2 regions of the Amycolatopsis sp. NPDC043885 genome follow, and region 1 is predicted to be linked to the other one. Evidence: riboswitches for the same ligand, from Rfam matches in the RefSeq annotation. Region 1 holds a riboswitch; the other holds the start of a gene.

Evidence for each region. Region 1 has a riboswitch for glycine ahead of gcvP (aminomethyl-transferring glycine dehydrogenase). Riboswitches for the same ligand answer to the same signal wherever they lie in the genome.
Region 2: linked by a shared signal. The riboswitch ahead of gcvP (aminomethyl-transferring glycine dehydrogenase) and the one ahead of gcvP (aminomethyl-transferring glycine dehydrogenase) in region 1 are both predicted to bind glycine.

Annotation. Positions count from the first base shown of each region.
Region 1 covers NZ_JBWKEA010000002.1:294,718-302,156, reverse strand. Annotated here, with positions in the region: gene gcvT (glycine cleavage system aminomethyltransferase GcvT) at 2-1,093, opposite strand; gene gcvP (aminomethyl-transferring glycine dehydrogenase) at 1,102-3,933, opposite strand; glycine riboswitch at 4,076-4,169, opposite strand; gene AC069I_RS11090 (four-helix bundle copper-binding protein) at 4,327-4,689, opposite strand; gene AC069I_RS11085 (3-oxoacyl-ACP reductase) at 4,947-5,714, opposite strand; gene AC069I_RS11080 (aldehyde dehydrogenase family protein) at 5,760-7,121, opposite strand; gene AC069I_RS11075 (gamma-glutamyl-gamma-aminobutyrate hydrolase family protein) at 7,118-7,439, opposite strand, start outside.
Region 2 covers NZ_JBWKEA010000026.1:86,833-94,271, forward strand. Annotated here, with positions in the region: gene AC069I_RS41605 (nuclear transport factor 2 family protein) at 1-77, shown strand, start outside; gene gcvP (aminomethyl-transferring glycine dehydrogenase) at 124-3,003, opposite strand; glycine riboswitch at 3,174-3,275, opposite strand; gene AC069I_RS41615 (MerR family transcriptional regulator) at 3,322-3,903, opposite strand; gene AC069I_RS41620 (TetR/AcrR family transcriptional regulator) at 4,201-4,815, shown strand; gene AC069I_RS41625 (bifunctional nuclease family protein) at 5,158-5,631, opposite strand; gene ftsR (transcriptional regulator FtsR) at 5,851-6,612, opposite strand; gene garA (glycogen accumulation regulator GarA) at 6,609-7,076, opposite strand; gene gcvH (glycine cleavage system protein GcvH) at 7,202-7,439, opposite strand, start outside.

The sequences.
Region 1 (7,439 bases):
TTCAGGCGCGGGAGTAGAAGGGCAGGGCGACGACCTCGACGGGCTCGATACGGCCCCGGATGTCGACGGAAAGCTCGGTGCCGGGCTCGGAGTGCTCCCGGTCCACATAGGCCATGGCGATCGGGTAACCCAGGGTCGGCGAGAGGGCACCGCTGGTGACCTCGCCGATCTCGGCGTCGCCCGCCAGGACGGTGTAGCCGTGGCGCGGGGCGCGGCGGCCGGAGCCCTTGAGCCCGACGCGCACGCGGGGAACGTCCTTCTTGGACAGTTCCTCCAGCGCGGCCTTGCCCACGAAGTCGCCCGGCTTCTCGAACTTGACCACGCGCCCGAGGCCGGCTTCGAACGGGCTCAGCTGGAGGCTGAGCTCGTTGCCGTACAACGGCATTCCCGCTTCGAGGCGCAGGGTGTCGCGGCAGGCGAGACCGGCCGGGAGCAGGCCGTGCGGCTCGCCCGCGTCGGTCAGGATGCGCCAGACGGCGGGAGCCTCACCGGCCGGGACGTACAGCTCGAAGCCGTCCTCACCGGTGTACCCGGTGCGGGCGAGCAGGACGTCGTGACCCTTCACGACGGCCGGGACGCTCGCGTAGTACTTGAGCGCGCCCAGGTCGGCGTCGGTGACGGCGCCGACGATCTCGACGGCCTTCGGTCCCTGGACGGCGATCAGCGCGACGTCCTCGGACTTGTTCTCGACGACCGCGTCGAAACCCGAGACCCGCTCGGCCAGCGCCTCCGCGACCACGCCGGCGTTGCCCGCGTTGGCCACGACCAGGAACTTCTCGTCGGCGAGGCGGTAGACGACCAGGTCGTCCAGCACGCCGCCGTTCTCGTCGCAGATCATCGTGTAGCGCGCCCGGCCTGGCTTCACGCCGGACAGGTTGCCGACCAGCGCGTAGTCGAGGGTGTCGGCGGCCTGCGGGCCGGTCACCTCGATCTCGGCCATGTGCGAGAGGTCGAACAGGCCGGCGGCCTCGCGGACCGCCTTGTGCTCCGCCAGTTCGCTGGAATAGCGGATCGGCATCGACCAGCCCGCGAAATCGGTGAACAGCGCACCCAGTCCTTTGTGGACTCCGTGCAGGGACGTCTCTTTCGACATCAAGTGCCTCAGTTCTCGTAGGCGTTGAGCGGCGGGCAGGAGCAGACGAGGTTACGGTCCCCACGCGCACCGTCGATGCGGCGCACCGGGGGCCAGTACTTGGACTTGCGGTTCACCCCGGCGGGGTACACCGCCAGTTCGCGGTCATACGGCAGGTCCCAGTCGCCGACGAGGGTCTCGGCGGTGTGCGGGGCGTTGCGCAGCGGGCTGTTGTCCGCGGCCCACTTGCCCTGCGCGACGGCGTCGATCTCCGCGCGGATGGCGATCATCGCCGCGATGAAGCGGTCGATCTCGCCGAGGTCCTCGGACTCGGTCGGCTCGACCATCAGCGTGCCCGCGACCGGGAACGACATGGTCGGAGCGTGGAAGCCGTAGTCGATCAGGCGCTTCGCGACGTCGTCGACGGTGACGCCGGTCTCCTTGGTGAGCCCGCGCAGGTCGAGGATGCACTCGTGCGCGACCAGGCCGTCCTGGCCGGTGTAGAGCACCGGGTAGTGCTGGTTGAGGCGCTTGGCCACGTAGTTCGCCGCGAGGACCGCGACCTGCGTCGCGGCGGTGAGCCCGCCCGCGCCCATCATGCGGACGTACGCCCACGAGATCGGCAGGATCGACGCCGAGCCGTACGGTGCGGCGCTGATCGGGCCGACACCGGTTTCCGGACCGGCCTTCTCCAGCATCGGGTGGTTGGGCAGGTACGGCGCGAGGTGCGCGCGGACCGCGACCGGGCCGACGCCGGGGCCGCCGCCTCCGTGCGGGATGCAGAAGGTCTTGTGCAGGTTCAGGTGCGAGACGTCGCCGCCGAACTCTCCCGGCTTGGCGAGACCCAGCAGGGCGTTGAGGTTCGCGCCGTCGACGTAGACCTGGCCGCCCGCGTCGTGGACGATCTTGGCCAGCTCGTCGATGCCGTTCTCGTACACGCCGTGCGTGGACGGGTACGTGACCATGATCGCGGACAGCGTGTCGCGGTTGGCCTCGACCTTGGCCCGTAGGTCTTCGAGGTCGACGTTGCCCTCGTCGGTGCACTTGACCACGACGACGCGCATCCCGGCCATCACCGCGGAGGCGGCGTTCGTGCCGTGCGCGGACGACGGGATCAGGCAGACCTCGCGCGCGGTCTGACCGTTGGCGTGGTGGTACGCGCGGATCGCGAGCAGACCGGCGAGCTCGCCCTGGCTGCCCGCGTTCGGCTGCAGCGAAACCTTGTCGTACCCGGTGACCTCGGCCAGCCAGCCGGACAGCTGCTCGACCAGCACGTGGTAGCCCTCGGCCTGGTCCGCGGGCGCGAAGGGGTGGATCCCCGCGAACTCGCGCCAGCTGATCGGCTCCATCTCGGTGGTGGCGTTGAGCTTCATCGTGCAGGAGCCGAGCGGGATCATGCCGCGGTCGAGCGCGTAGTCCAGATCGGACAGACCGCGCAGGTAGCGCAGCATCGCGGTCTCGGAGCGGTGCGAGTGGAAGACCTCGTGGGTGAGGTACTCGCTCTCGCGGCCGAGGCCGGCGGGCAGCGCACGGGCGTCGGCGGCGGGGGTGTCGACGCCGAACGCGTTGAGCACCTTGGCGATGATCGCGGGCGTGGTGACCTCGTCGACCGCGATGCGGACGTGGTCGGCGTCGACCGGGCCGAGGTTGATCCCGTTCTCCCGCGCCACCGCGACGACCGCTTCGGCCTGTCCGGGCATGCGGGCGAGGACGGTATCGAAGAAGCCCTCGTGCACGACCTCGACGCCTGCCGCTCGGAGGGCGTCCGCCAGGCCCGCGGCGAGGCCGTGGACGCGGGTCGCGATGCGCTTGAGGCCGTCGGGACCGTGGTAGACCGCGTACATCGCGGCGAGCACGGCGGGCAGCACCTGCGCGGTGCAGATGTTGGAGGTCGCCTTCTCGCGGCGGATGTGCTGCTCACGCGTCTGCAGGGCGAGGCGGTACGCGGGGTTGCCGTCGGCGTCGACCGAGACCCCGACCAGGCGGCCCGGCAGCGAACGCTCGAGCCCTGCGCGGACGGCCATGTACCCGGCGTGCGGACCGCCGTACCCGAGCGGGACGCCGAAGCGCTGGGTCGAACCGGCGGCGATGTCGGCGCCGAACTCACCCGGCGCGGTGATCAGCGTGAGGGCGAGCAGGTCGGCGGCGACGGCGTACAGCGCGCCGGCGGCCTTCGCGGTCTCGGAGATGGCGGAGTAGAAGCCCGCGCCGCGCAGCACGCCGGAAGCGCCCGGGTACTGGACGACGACGCCGAAGAACTCCTCCGGCAGGCCGGTGAGCAGGTCACGGACCTCGACCTCGACGCCCATGGCCTCGGCGCGGGTGCGGACGACCGCGATCGTCTGCGGCAGGCACTCGGCGTCGAGGACGACCTTGTTCGACTTCGCCTTCGACGCGCGGCGCATCAGCATGACGGCCTCGGCGACGGCGGTGGACTCGTCGAGCAGGGAGGCATTCGCGGTGGCGAGACCGGCCAGCTCCGAGACCATGGTCTGGAAGTTGAGGAGGGCTTCGAGACGGCCCTGCGAGATCTCCGGCTGATACGGCGTGTACGCCGTGTACCAGGCCGGGTTCTCCAGCACGTTGCGGCGGATGACCGCCGGGGTGACCGTGTCGTGGAAGCCGAGACCGATCATCTGCGTCATCGGCTTGTTGAGCGCGGCGAGTGCGCGAAGCTCGGCGATGGCGTCCTCTTCGGACGCGGCGGGGGGAAGTTCGAGGTCGCGGGTGACCCGGATCGCGGACGGCACGGCGGCCTGCACCAGGGCATCGAGACTGCCGTAGCCGACCTCGGCGAGCATCTTGGCCTGCTCGGACTCCGAGGGGCCGATGTGCCGGTCGTCGAAGGACGTACTGGTCAAGGGAGCTCCTTGGGTCAGGCGCCGGATAGACCGGTGCGCTGGGAACTCCCCCTCTGTCATGGCACCTGAGAGTTTCACCACCGTTGAGGGTGGCTTTCACCTTGGGTGAGACGCACTTGCGCGCCTGCTTTCCAGAGTGGCCTCGCGTGAAGCGGTAGTGGGTACCTGAGAGATTCCGGGGAGTTTGCTCCTTCGGTGCCCCACCACGTTCGTGGGGGCTCTCCCGCTCCAGCTCGACGGCCCTGTCTGAAGTTGTGCGCACACCGTACCTGGCGTGTTCGACGCGCGTCTACTTCCAGCCGAGCACGTCACTTGAGCCGCACTCGCGTGCTTGGAGACGTAACTCGTGAGTTCCGCCTCCAAGCACGCGAGTTACGTGCCTGAGCACGCGAGTTACGCGTTTTCCATCATCATTTCGGCGGTGATCGTGCCGCAGAGCTCGGCGCACCGCATCATCATGTCGGCCGCGTCGGCGAGCTCGGCGTCGCCGGTCTTGGCGCACTCCTGGGCGCACATGCGCATCATCTGGGAGGCGAGGCCGCACGTCTTCGCGCACATGCGCATCATCTCGAGGTCGGCGACCATGGCGGAGCAGCGCATCATCATGTCGGCGGACATGCGGGACATGTCCGCGCAGGTCACCATCATCATCCCGAGCTTCGCGCCGCCGATCTCCATGCAGCGCGTCATCATCTCCTCGCACCTGACGTGGCACTCGTTGCACAGGTCGATGCAGTCACGCATGGCGGTGCTCATCTGCCGGGTCATTCGTCGGGCCTCCCGCGCTGTTCGGATCACGGAACCGGGTGGTCCCGCGTCTCAGGACTACAGCGCAGGTCAGCGGCCCGCCATCCCAGCCACCGGGACGAGTGACGGCGGCCGGAAGTACAGCCACGGTTCGCGCCGGGCCCAAGTCCGTGAAGGCCTCCTTCCCTACTCTCAAGGTAGGGAAGGAGGCCTTCACGGACATCGCGACCCAACGGCGCGCATTTAGAGGACTAAATGCGTGGCGGTCAGACGGGCGTGACGTAGGCGCCGGAGATCCCACCGTCGACGAGGAACTGCGACGCCGTGATGAACGAGGCGTCGTCGCTCGCCAGGAACGCGACGGCCGCCGCGATCTCCTCCGGCTCCGCGAACCGCCCGACCGGCACGTGCACCAGCCGCCGCGCGGCCCGCTCGGGGTCTTTCGCGAACAGTTCCTTGAGCAGCGGCGTGTTCACCGGTCCCGGGCACAGCGCGTTCACCCGGATGTTCTCCCGCGCGAACTGCACGCCCAGTTCCCGGCTCATCGCCAGCACCCCGCCCTTGGACGCGGTGTAGGAGATCTGCGACGTCGCCGCGCCCATGACCGCGACGAACGACGCCGTGTTGACGATCGAGCCCTTGCCCTGCCGCCGCATATGCGGCAGCACGGCCTTGCAGCACAGGTAGACCGAGGTCAGGTTGACCTTCTGTACCTTCTCCCACGCGTCGATGCCCGTGGTGAGGATCGAGTCGTCCTCGGGCGGGGAGATGCCCGCGTTGTTGAACGCGACGTCGACCGAGCCGAAAGTGTCCACAGTGGTCTGGAACAGGGCCTCGACCTGCTCGGCGTCGGTGACGTCGGCCTGCACGAACAGGCCGCCGACCTCGTCGGCCGCGGCTTTGCCCGCCTCGGCGGAGATGTCGCCGATGACGACCTTCGCGCCCTCGCTCGCCAGCCGCCGCGCGGTGGCGAGGCCGATGCCGCTGCTGCCGCCGGTGATGACCGCGACGCGGCCTTCGAAACGCTGAACCATGCCTATTCCTCCGTGCTGATGGTCTTGATACGAAAAGAGACCGGCTCACTCTGTGTTGATGAAGACGTTCTTGGTCTCGGTGAAGGCGTCGACGGCGTCGGGGCCCAGTTCGCGGCCCAGTCCGGACTGCTTGAACCCGCCGAACGGCGTCCAGTACCGGACGGACGAATGCGAGTTGACCGACAGGTTCCCGGCTTCGACGCCACGCGCGACGCGGAAGGCGCGGCCGACGTCGCGGGTCCAGATCGAGCCGGACAGGCCGTACTCGGTGTGGTTGGCCATGGTCACCGCGTCCGTCTCGTCGGCGAACGGGACCACGGCGACGACCGGGCCGAAGATCTCGTCCGACGCCAGCGGATGCCGCAGGTCCGGCGGGGTGACGACGGTCGGCGCGAACCAGTATCCGGGACCGACGGGCGCGTTGCCCCGGAAGGCGACCGGCGCCGCGTCGTCCACATAGGACGACACTTTCGCATGGTGCCCGGCCGAGATCAGCGGACCCATCTCGGTCACTTCCAGCCGCGGATCCCCCACGACGACGCCGTTCACCGCCGGTTCCAGCAGCTCCATGAACTTCTCGTACACGCTCGACTGCACGAGGATCAGCGACCGCGCGCAGCAGTCCTGCCCGGCGTTGTCGAAGACGCCGTAGGGTGCGGTGGCCGCGGCCTTCTCCAGGTCTGCGTCGGCGAAGACGATGTTCGCGTTCTTGCCGCCCAGTTCCAGCGTCACCCGCTTCACCCGCGCGGCACAGCCCGCCATGATCTGCTTGCCGACCTCGGTCGAGCCGGTGAACACCACCTTCCGCACCGCCGGGTGGTCCACGAACCGCTGCCCCACCACCGATCCCTTGCCGGGAAGCACCTGGAAGACGTCTTCGGGGATCCCCGACTCACGGGCGAGTTCGCCGAGGCGGATCGCGGTCAGCGGGGTGAGCTCGGCGGGCTTCAGCACGACGGTGTTCCCGGCGGCGAGCGCCGGCGCGAACCCCCAGCCCGCGATGGGCATCGGGAAGTTCCACGGCACGATCACCCCGACGACACCGAGCGGCTCGTGGAACGTCATGTTCACCCCGCCGGGTACCGGGATCTGCTTGCCGCTCAACCGTTCGGGCGAAGCCGAGTAGTACGTCAGCACGTCGCGGACGTTGCCCGCTTCCCAGCGCGCGTTGCCGATCGTGTGGCCCGCGTTGGCGACCTCCAGCTGGGCGAGATTCTCGATGTCGGCGTCGACGGCGTCGGCGAATCGGCGCAGCAGCCGCGCCCGGTCGCCGGGGGCCACGGCGCGCCAGGCGGGGAACGCCGCGTGCGCGCGGGCGATCGCCGCGCCGGTCTCCTCCGCCGAGGTCAGCTCGACCGACCTCACCACCTCTTCGGTGGCTGGGTTGATCACCTCGAACGTGGTCATGCGTGCTCCTTCGCAGCTTTCACCAGCGCCTCGAAAAGCCTGATGTCGTCGGGGTTCTGTTCGGGATGCCATTGGACGCCGAGGACGAACCCGCCGCCGGGCAGCTCGGCCGCCTCGATGGTCCCGTCGGCGGCCCAGCCGACCGGGACCAGCCCGTCGCCGAGCTTGTCGATCGCCTGATGGTGGTAACACGGCACCTTGGTCTCGGCGCCGAGGATCGAGGCGACGCGGCTGCCCTCGGCGAGGCTCACCGTAGTGGTGCCGAAGGTCCCCGGCGCGGGCTGGTGATCCGCACTGTCCAAAGTGTCCGGTAGATGC
Region 2 (7,439 bases), on a different contig from region 1:
TCGGTTTCGACGTCATCACCGTCGAGGACGGGCGGATCAAGCAGGTGCTGGGATTTCTCGACAAGATGCCCGGCTGAGCTGCAGCGTGTGCCAGTGAACCCGCGACCGCGATCGGGAGCGGGTTCAGGCGAAGGCCTCCGGTGGCGGGCAGGAGCAGACGAGGTTGCGGTCCCCCGCGGCCCCGTCGATCCGCCGCACCGGGGGCCAGATCTTCGACGCGGTGAACCCGGCCGGGAAGACCGCGATCTCCCTGCTGTACGGGCGATCCCACTCCCCAGCGAGGCAGCGCGCGGTGTGCGGGGCGTTGCGCAGCGGGCTTTCGGTCACCGGCCACTCCCCTGCGGCGACCTTCTCGATCTCGGCGCGGATCGCGATCATCGCGTCGCAGAACCGGTCGAGTTCGCCGAGGTCCTCGCTCTCGGTGGGCTCGACCATGAGTGTCCCCGCGACCGGGAAGGACATCGTCGGCGCGTGGAGGCCATAGTCGGCCAGCCGTTTGGCGACGTCATCGACCGTGACGCCGGTGCGTTTGGTGATCGCGCGGAGGTCGAGGATGCACTCGTGCGCCACGAGTCCCTCGTGCCCGGAGTACAGCACCGGATAATGCGCGGCGAGACGTTTCGCGACGTAGTTGGCGTTCGCGACCGCGGTCAGCGTCGCCCTCCGCAGGCCGTCGGCGCCCATCATCCGGACGTAGGCCCAGGAGATCGGCAGGATCGACGCGCTCCCCCACGGCGCGGCGCTGATCGGGCCTACGCCGGTGGCCGGGCCGGCGTCCGGTTGCAGCGGGTGGTTCGGCAGATACGGCGCCAGATGCGCGCGGACACCGATCGGGCCGATGCCCGGCCCGCCGCCACCGTGCGGGATGCAGAAGGTCTTGTGCAGGTTCAGATGGGAGACGTCGGCGCCGAACTTCCCGTACTGCGCGACTCCGATCAGCGCGTTCAGGTTCGCCCCGTCGACGTACACCTGACCGCCCGCGTCGTGCACCAGCGCGCAGACCTCGCGGACGGTGTCCTCGTAGACGCCGTGCGTCGAGGGATAGGTGATCATGATCGCGGCGAGGTCGTCCGCGTGCTCGTCCACAGTGGACCTGAGGTGGCCGAGGTCGATGTTGCCCTCGTCGTCGCATTTCACCACGGCCACGCGCATCCCCGCCATGACCGCGCTGGCGGCGTTCGTCCCGTGCGCGCTGGACGGGATCAGGCAGACGTCACGCGCCTCGTTCCCGCGCTCGCGGTGATAGGCGCGAATCGCCAGCAATCCGGCGAACTCGCCTTGGCTGCCGGCGTTCGGTTGCAGTGAGACCGCGTCGTAGCCGGTGATGCCGGCGAGCCACCGCTCCAGATCCTTCACGACGGTGAGCAGCCCTGCCGCGTCCTCGGCGGGCGCGAACGGGTGCAGGCCGGCGAACTCCGGCCAGGTGATCGGCTCCATTTCGGCCGTGGCGTTGAGTTTCATCGTGCAGGAGCCGAGCGGGATCATGCTCCGGTCGAGCGCGACGTCCTTGTCGGACAACGACCTCAGGTACCGGAGCAGTGCCGTCTCCGAGCGGTGTGCGTGGAAGACCGAATGCGTCAGGTAGTCGCTGGTGCGGCGCAGATCCGGTGGGAAACCGTCCGCGGTGTCCGCGTCGAGCGAGTCCACATCGGACACCGCGACCCCGAACGCCTTCCACACCAGGGAAAGGTGCTCACGGGACGTCGTCTCGTCGCAGGCGACGGCGACGTGGTCCGCGTCGACGAGCCGCAGGTTGACCCCGAGTTCCCGGGCGGTGCCGACGACCCCGGTCGCGCGGCCGGGGACGGCGACCATCACGGTGTCGAAGAACTCGCAGTGCACGACGTCGACACCGCTCTCGGCGAGTCCTGCCGCGAGCACGGTGGCCATCCGGTGCGCGCGGTTCGCGATGGCGCGCAGGCCTTCGGGACCGTGGTACACCGCGTACATCGACGCGATCACCGCCAGCAGCACCTGGGCGGTGCAGATGTTGCTCGTCGCCTTCTCGCGGCGGATGTGCTGCTCACGGGTCTGGAGCGCGAGCCGGTACGCCGGAGCGCCGTCGGCGTCCTTCGACACCCCGACCAGACGGCCGGGCAGCTGCCGTTCGAGACCCTGCCGAACCGCGAGGTACGCGGCGTGCGGCCCGCCGAAGCCCATCGGGACCCCGAACCGCTGCGTGGATCCGATCGCGACATCGGCGCCGAGCTCACCGGGCGACCGCAACAGGGTCAGCGCCAGCGGATCCGCGGCCATCACCACCGCCGCGCCCAGTGCCTTGGCCTCGGTGATCGTGTGGTCCCATTCGCGGACGACTCCCGACGCGCCCGGATACGACAGCAGCACCCCGAAGAAGTCGCCGCCCAGGCCCAGTCCGGTGATGCCCTGGGACAGATCCGCGGTCACCAGCTCGATGCCGAGCGGTTCGGCTCGGGTGCGCAGGACCTCGATCGTCTGCGGAAGGGTGTCCTCGTCGACCACGAACCGGTTCGACTTCGCCTTGCCCGCCCGGCGGACCAGCGTCATCGCTTCCGCCGCGGCGGTCGCCTCGTCCAGCATGGAGGCGTTGGCTATCGGCAGGCCGGTCAGATCGGCGACCATGGTCTGGAAGTTCAGCAGCGCTTCGAGGCGGCCCTGCGAGATCTCCGGCTGATACGGCGTGTAAGCGGTGTACCAGGCCGGGCTCTCCAGCACGTTCCGGCGGATCACCGGCGGGGTCACGGTGCCGTGGTAGCCGAGGCCGATCATCTGGACCATCGGCCGGTCGCGCGCGGCCAGCGCGCGGAGTTCGGCGAGCGCGCCGGTCTCGGTGGCGGGCGGCGGCAGATCCGGCGGTGTCGCGGACTCCCGCAGCGACGCGGGGACGGCCCGCTCGGCGAGCTCGTCCAGGGAAGCGACGCCGACGACGTCGAGGATGCGCGCGAGCTCCTCGGCGCCGGGACCGATGTGCCGGTCCGCGAAGGGGGTCCCGGATTCGAGAGCGGCCAGTGATACGGGCTCCATCGGGGACCTCCCAAGACGCGGGGGTGGGGCCGGGACGATTGTCCTGGCCCTCCCCACTCTGTCCGTACCCCCGAGGGGGCGCCTGAGAGTTTCGCCCGAGTGTTGAGCCGGGCTTGCACCGTCGGCGGGGCCGCCAGGCTGTGACCTGGCGAACCACTTTCCAGAGGCGTCTCTTCCGCGCGGTCCAGGGTGCCTGAGAGGTTCCGGGGAGGACTTGCTCCTTCGGCGCCGAGCTCAACGGTTATCGGCTCGGTCTCTCCCGCGCGGATTCGTCGACCGCGGAAGTGAGCCTACCCTGCCGACCGCGCGGCTTCATGATCAGCCGGTGCGACGTGCGTTACGGCGCTGTGTGAGCTCGTCCGGCGTGACCGTTTCGATCACGCCGCCGTCGGCCCGCTCGGCCGGGAACTCGTGGATGGTGCCGCTGATCTCCTGCATCGCGCCGCTGACCGCGATCCCGAAGACACCTTGCCCGCCCTGGAGTAAATCGACGATCTCTTCGGGCGAGGTGCACTCGTAGACGGTGGTGCCGTCGGAGAACAGGGTGACCTTGGCGAGGTCACGGACGCCGCGCAGACGCAGATGGTCGACGGCGACGCGGATGTTCTGCAGGGAGACACCGGTGTCCAGCAGCCGCTTGACGACCTTCAGGACGAGGATGTCCTTGAACGAGTAGAGCCGCTGCGAACCGGAGCCGTGCGCCGTGCGGATGCTCGGCGCGACCAGCTTCGTGCGGGCCCAGTAGTCGAGCTGCCGGTAGGTGATCCCGGCGATCTGACAGGCGGCGGGGCCTCGGTAGCCGACGAGTTCGTCCGGGAGGGAAGAGTCGGGGAACAGCTCGCCCTGCTCGCCGTCAGCGACCGGAACGAGCGGCTCTTGAGGGCTACCAGCCTCGACCACGCCATGCCTCCCCTCGCCCGACCTGGCGGCCGGCGAACAAAGCCGCGCGGACCCACGTGAGTCCGCACCGGAGTTCCTCGTCAAGACGAATGCCCCAGACATCCGAATCACACCTTGGCGATTCACCTTCATTGACGGTAAGCGCGTCCGGCAAAGCGGTCAACGCGACGCGCGGGCCACCTCAAGCTCTTCTTGAGGCTTGTCGAGCACGGTCCCCCATTCGGCCGCATGGTTGCCACTTTTACTCAGCCGTGTTATTTTTTACTCATGCAAGTAACTCCCTCCACTCAGAGCGCCATGCAAGAGGTCCAGGCGGAGCTGGGGCTGTCGGTCGCCGAGGCGGCCAGGCGGGCCCAGATCATCGGAGCCACGATCGCGACGATCTCCGACCTCGGCTACCACAAGACGTCGTTCGCGAAGATCAAGGAGCGGGCCGGGCTGTCCAGCACCCGGATCATCTCGTACCACTTCACCAACAAGGCAGGCCTGATGCAGGCCGTGGTCACCACCGCGACCGGGATGAAGGACAAGTTCCTCGAGGAGCGGATCCAGGGCACGACCGACCGGGCCGGGCTGCTGCGCGGCTACATCGAGTCGGAGATCGCGTTCCTGGGCTCGTACCCGGAACTGGTGCGGGTCATGGTCGAGATGGGCTCGAGCGGCTCGGACGCCGAGGGCTGGTTCATGTCGGCACCGCTGGTCGAGGAGTTCCGGACCGGCAGGCTCGAACGTCAGCTCCGGCAGGGGCAGCAGGAAGGCGCTTTCGGCGAGTTCGCGCCGGACGTGATGGCGCTGTCGATCGCGCAGGCCATCGACGGTGTCGCGGCGAAGTTCGCGACGGATCCGAAACTGGACCTGGAGCGGTACGGGCGGGAACTGGCGGACCTGTTCGTCAAGGCGACCGCCGCCTGACTGGGTCGCGTGAGTCGCGAGTGCGAGGCGAAGGGCACCTTTCGGTCCGCCTGAGGTCGGCTCGCCCCGATCGGAGAAGTCCGTGAAGGCCTCCTTGCCTACCCTGAAGGTAGTGAAGGAGGCCCTCACGGTCGCCGTGACCGGACGTTGGCCCCAGGTGCACCAACAGTCACAGCAACCGCGCGTGAAGGACCCCTTTCTTCGGCTCAGCCGAGGAAAGGGGTCCTTCACGTACTTGAGGCGCGGCCGGCCGCCGCGCCACGCATTCAGAGGACTAAACGCACGCACGAAGAAGGGCGGCGCCACCGGCACCGCCCCTTCGCGCGGAATCCCAGGATGTGATCAGGTGTCGGCGCCGCGGAAGTCCTCCGGCGAGACCGAGTCGAGGAACTCGCGGAACTTCTCGACCTCGTCCTCCTGCTCGTCGGGGATGATGAGACCCGCTTCCTCCAGCACCGCGTCCACGGCGTGGATGGGCACTCCCACCCGCAGCGCCAGCGCCACCGAATCGCTCGGTCGCGCCGAAACCCGGATGTCCCCGTCGAAGACCAGTTCCGCGAAGAACGTGCCTTCCTTCAGATCGGTGATGACGACCTGTTCCAGCTCACGGCCCAACGCTCCGATGACCTCCTTCAGCAGGTCATGGGTGAGCGGACGGGCCGGGCGGACTCCCTGCTGCTCCAAGGCGATGGCGGTGGCCTCGACCGAGCCGATCCAGATCGGCAGGTAACGCTCGCCTTCGGTTTCCCGCAGCAACAAGATCGGCTGATTCGCGGGTAGCTCCACCCGCACGCCGACGACGCGCATCTCGCTCATCGGGCTTCGCCTCCCTCTCGTGCGCACGGGCTGCAACGCTTGTCTCGACGACCAAGCGACGGTAGTCCCGACGCTACCCGTCTTCCGAGCGCTGTGCTCGCTGTCTCCGACATTCTCGGTTCGCCCGTGGCAAACCCGACTCTCACGGTACGGCATAGGGTGCCGAACATTCAGGCATTGACAAGTGACCGCACAACCGCTCCCGGCCCCCGAAGCCGTTCAACCGCCCGTGACAGCCCGTATTCCGGCCTTCACCAAGAGCGTGTGCAACGCCACGGTCAAGGCGGCCAGCTCCCGGACGACCTCGTCACCCCTCGCCTGGGCGTCCTCGTCACGATGCCGATACACCGGGGTCACGATCTGCTCCAGCAGGCCGACCTCGCGGTCGGCCGCGGCCCGGAAGGCACGCAGATGTCTCGGCTCTATACCGAATTCGGTCATCGCCTTCACGGTCTTCGCCACGAGCACCGCGTCCGGGTCGAAGAACCCCGCCGCCCCGGGGCGGACGAGACCGTATTGCCGCAGCTCAGCCAGGGTGGCGGCGTCGATGCCGGCCTGGCGGAGCAGATCTTCCTCGGTCAGCCTGATCTCGCGGTCGGTCTCGAAGTCCCCCGGGGACGGCAGTCCGCCGTTCTCCCCGGGGGCGTCGAGTGACACGAGTTTCCGCGGCAGCCGCGGCATCGCCGCCGAGGGCGCGGCGCCCTGATCCGCCGCGTCCAACTGTTCCTTGATGACCTTCAGCGGGAGGTAGTGATCCCGCTGGGCGGAAAGGACGAACCGCAACCGCTCCACGTCCGCCGAAGCGAACTGCCGGTACCCCGACGGGGTCCGGCCCGGCTGGACCAGACCCTCCGCCTCGAGGAACCGGATCTTGGAGATGGTGACATCGGGAAAGTCGCCGCGCAGCTGTGCCAGCACGGCTCCGATGCTCAACCCATCGCGCTGCGACGCGTCCCGATCAGGCCGCCCGGCCGCCGTCACCGTGCCCCCTGGCCCCCGTGACCCGGGCCGGTCAGGAAGACCAGGCGGAACTTGCCGATCTGCACCTCGTCGCCACCGGCGAGGACGGCCTGGTCGACCGGCTCGCGGTTGACGTAGGTGCCGTTGAGGCTGCCGACGTCGATGACGACGAACTCGCCACCCTCACGGCGGAACTCGGCGTGCCGCCGGGAGACCGTGACGTCGTCGAGGAAGATGTCGCTGTCCGGGTGCCGTCCCGCGCTGGTGGTGTCGCGGTCCAGCAGGAAGCGCGAACCCGCGTTCGGACCCCGCTTGACGACCAGCAGCGCGGAACCCGCGGGCAGCGCGTCCACACCCTGGACGGGGGCCTCGGCAGCCGGAGGAGCCTCAGTGCCTTCGACGTCGGCCAGGAAGTCGGCCCGGAAGACAGAAGTCCGCTCCGGAGACTGCTCCGGGGGAACGCCGGGCCCGTCGTTCGTGCTCACCTGAGCTCTCCTAACGCATGTGTGTTGCCACTACTCAAGAACGTGTGGAGGTCAAACGTACCGTGCCTGATCGAATCTCCGGCCCGCGGCTCCCCCTACTCTTCCCGAAGGGCCGCGGCCTGCGGCTATTCCTTGATCAGGGCCTGGTACGCCTCGGCCTCCAGCAGGGATTCCACCGAGCTCGCGTCGTCGAGACGGAGCTCGATCAGCCAGCCCTCGCCGTAGGGGTCGCTGTTGATCAGCTCGGGCGACTCGGTCACCGCGTCGTTGACCGCGACCACCTCGCCGTCGAGCGGGGCGAACAGCTCCGAAACGCTCTTGGTCGACTCGACCTCGCCGAACGCGTCGCCCGAACCGACCTGC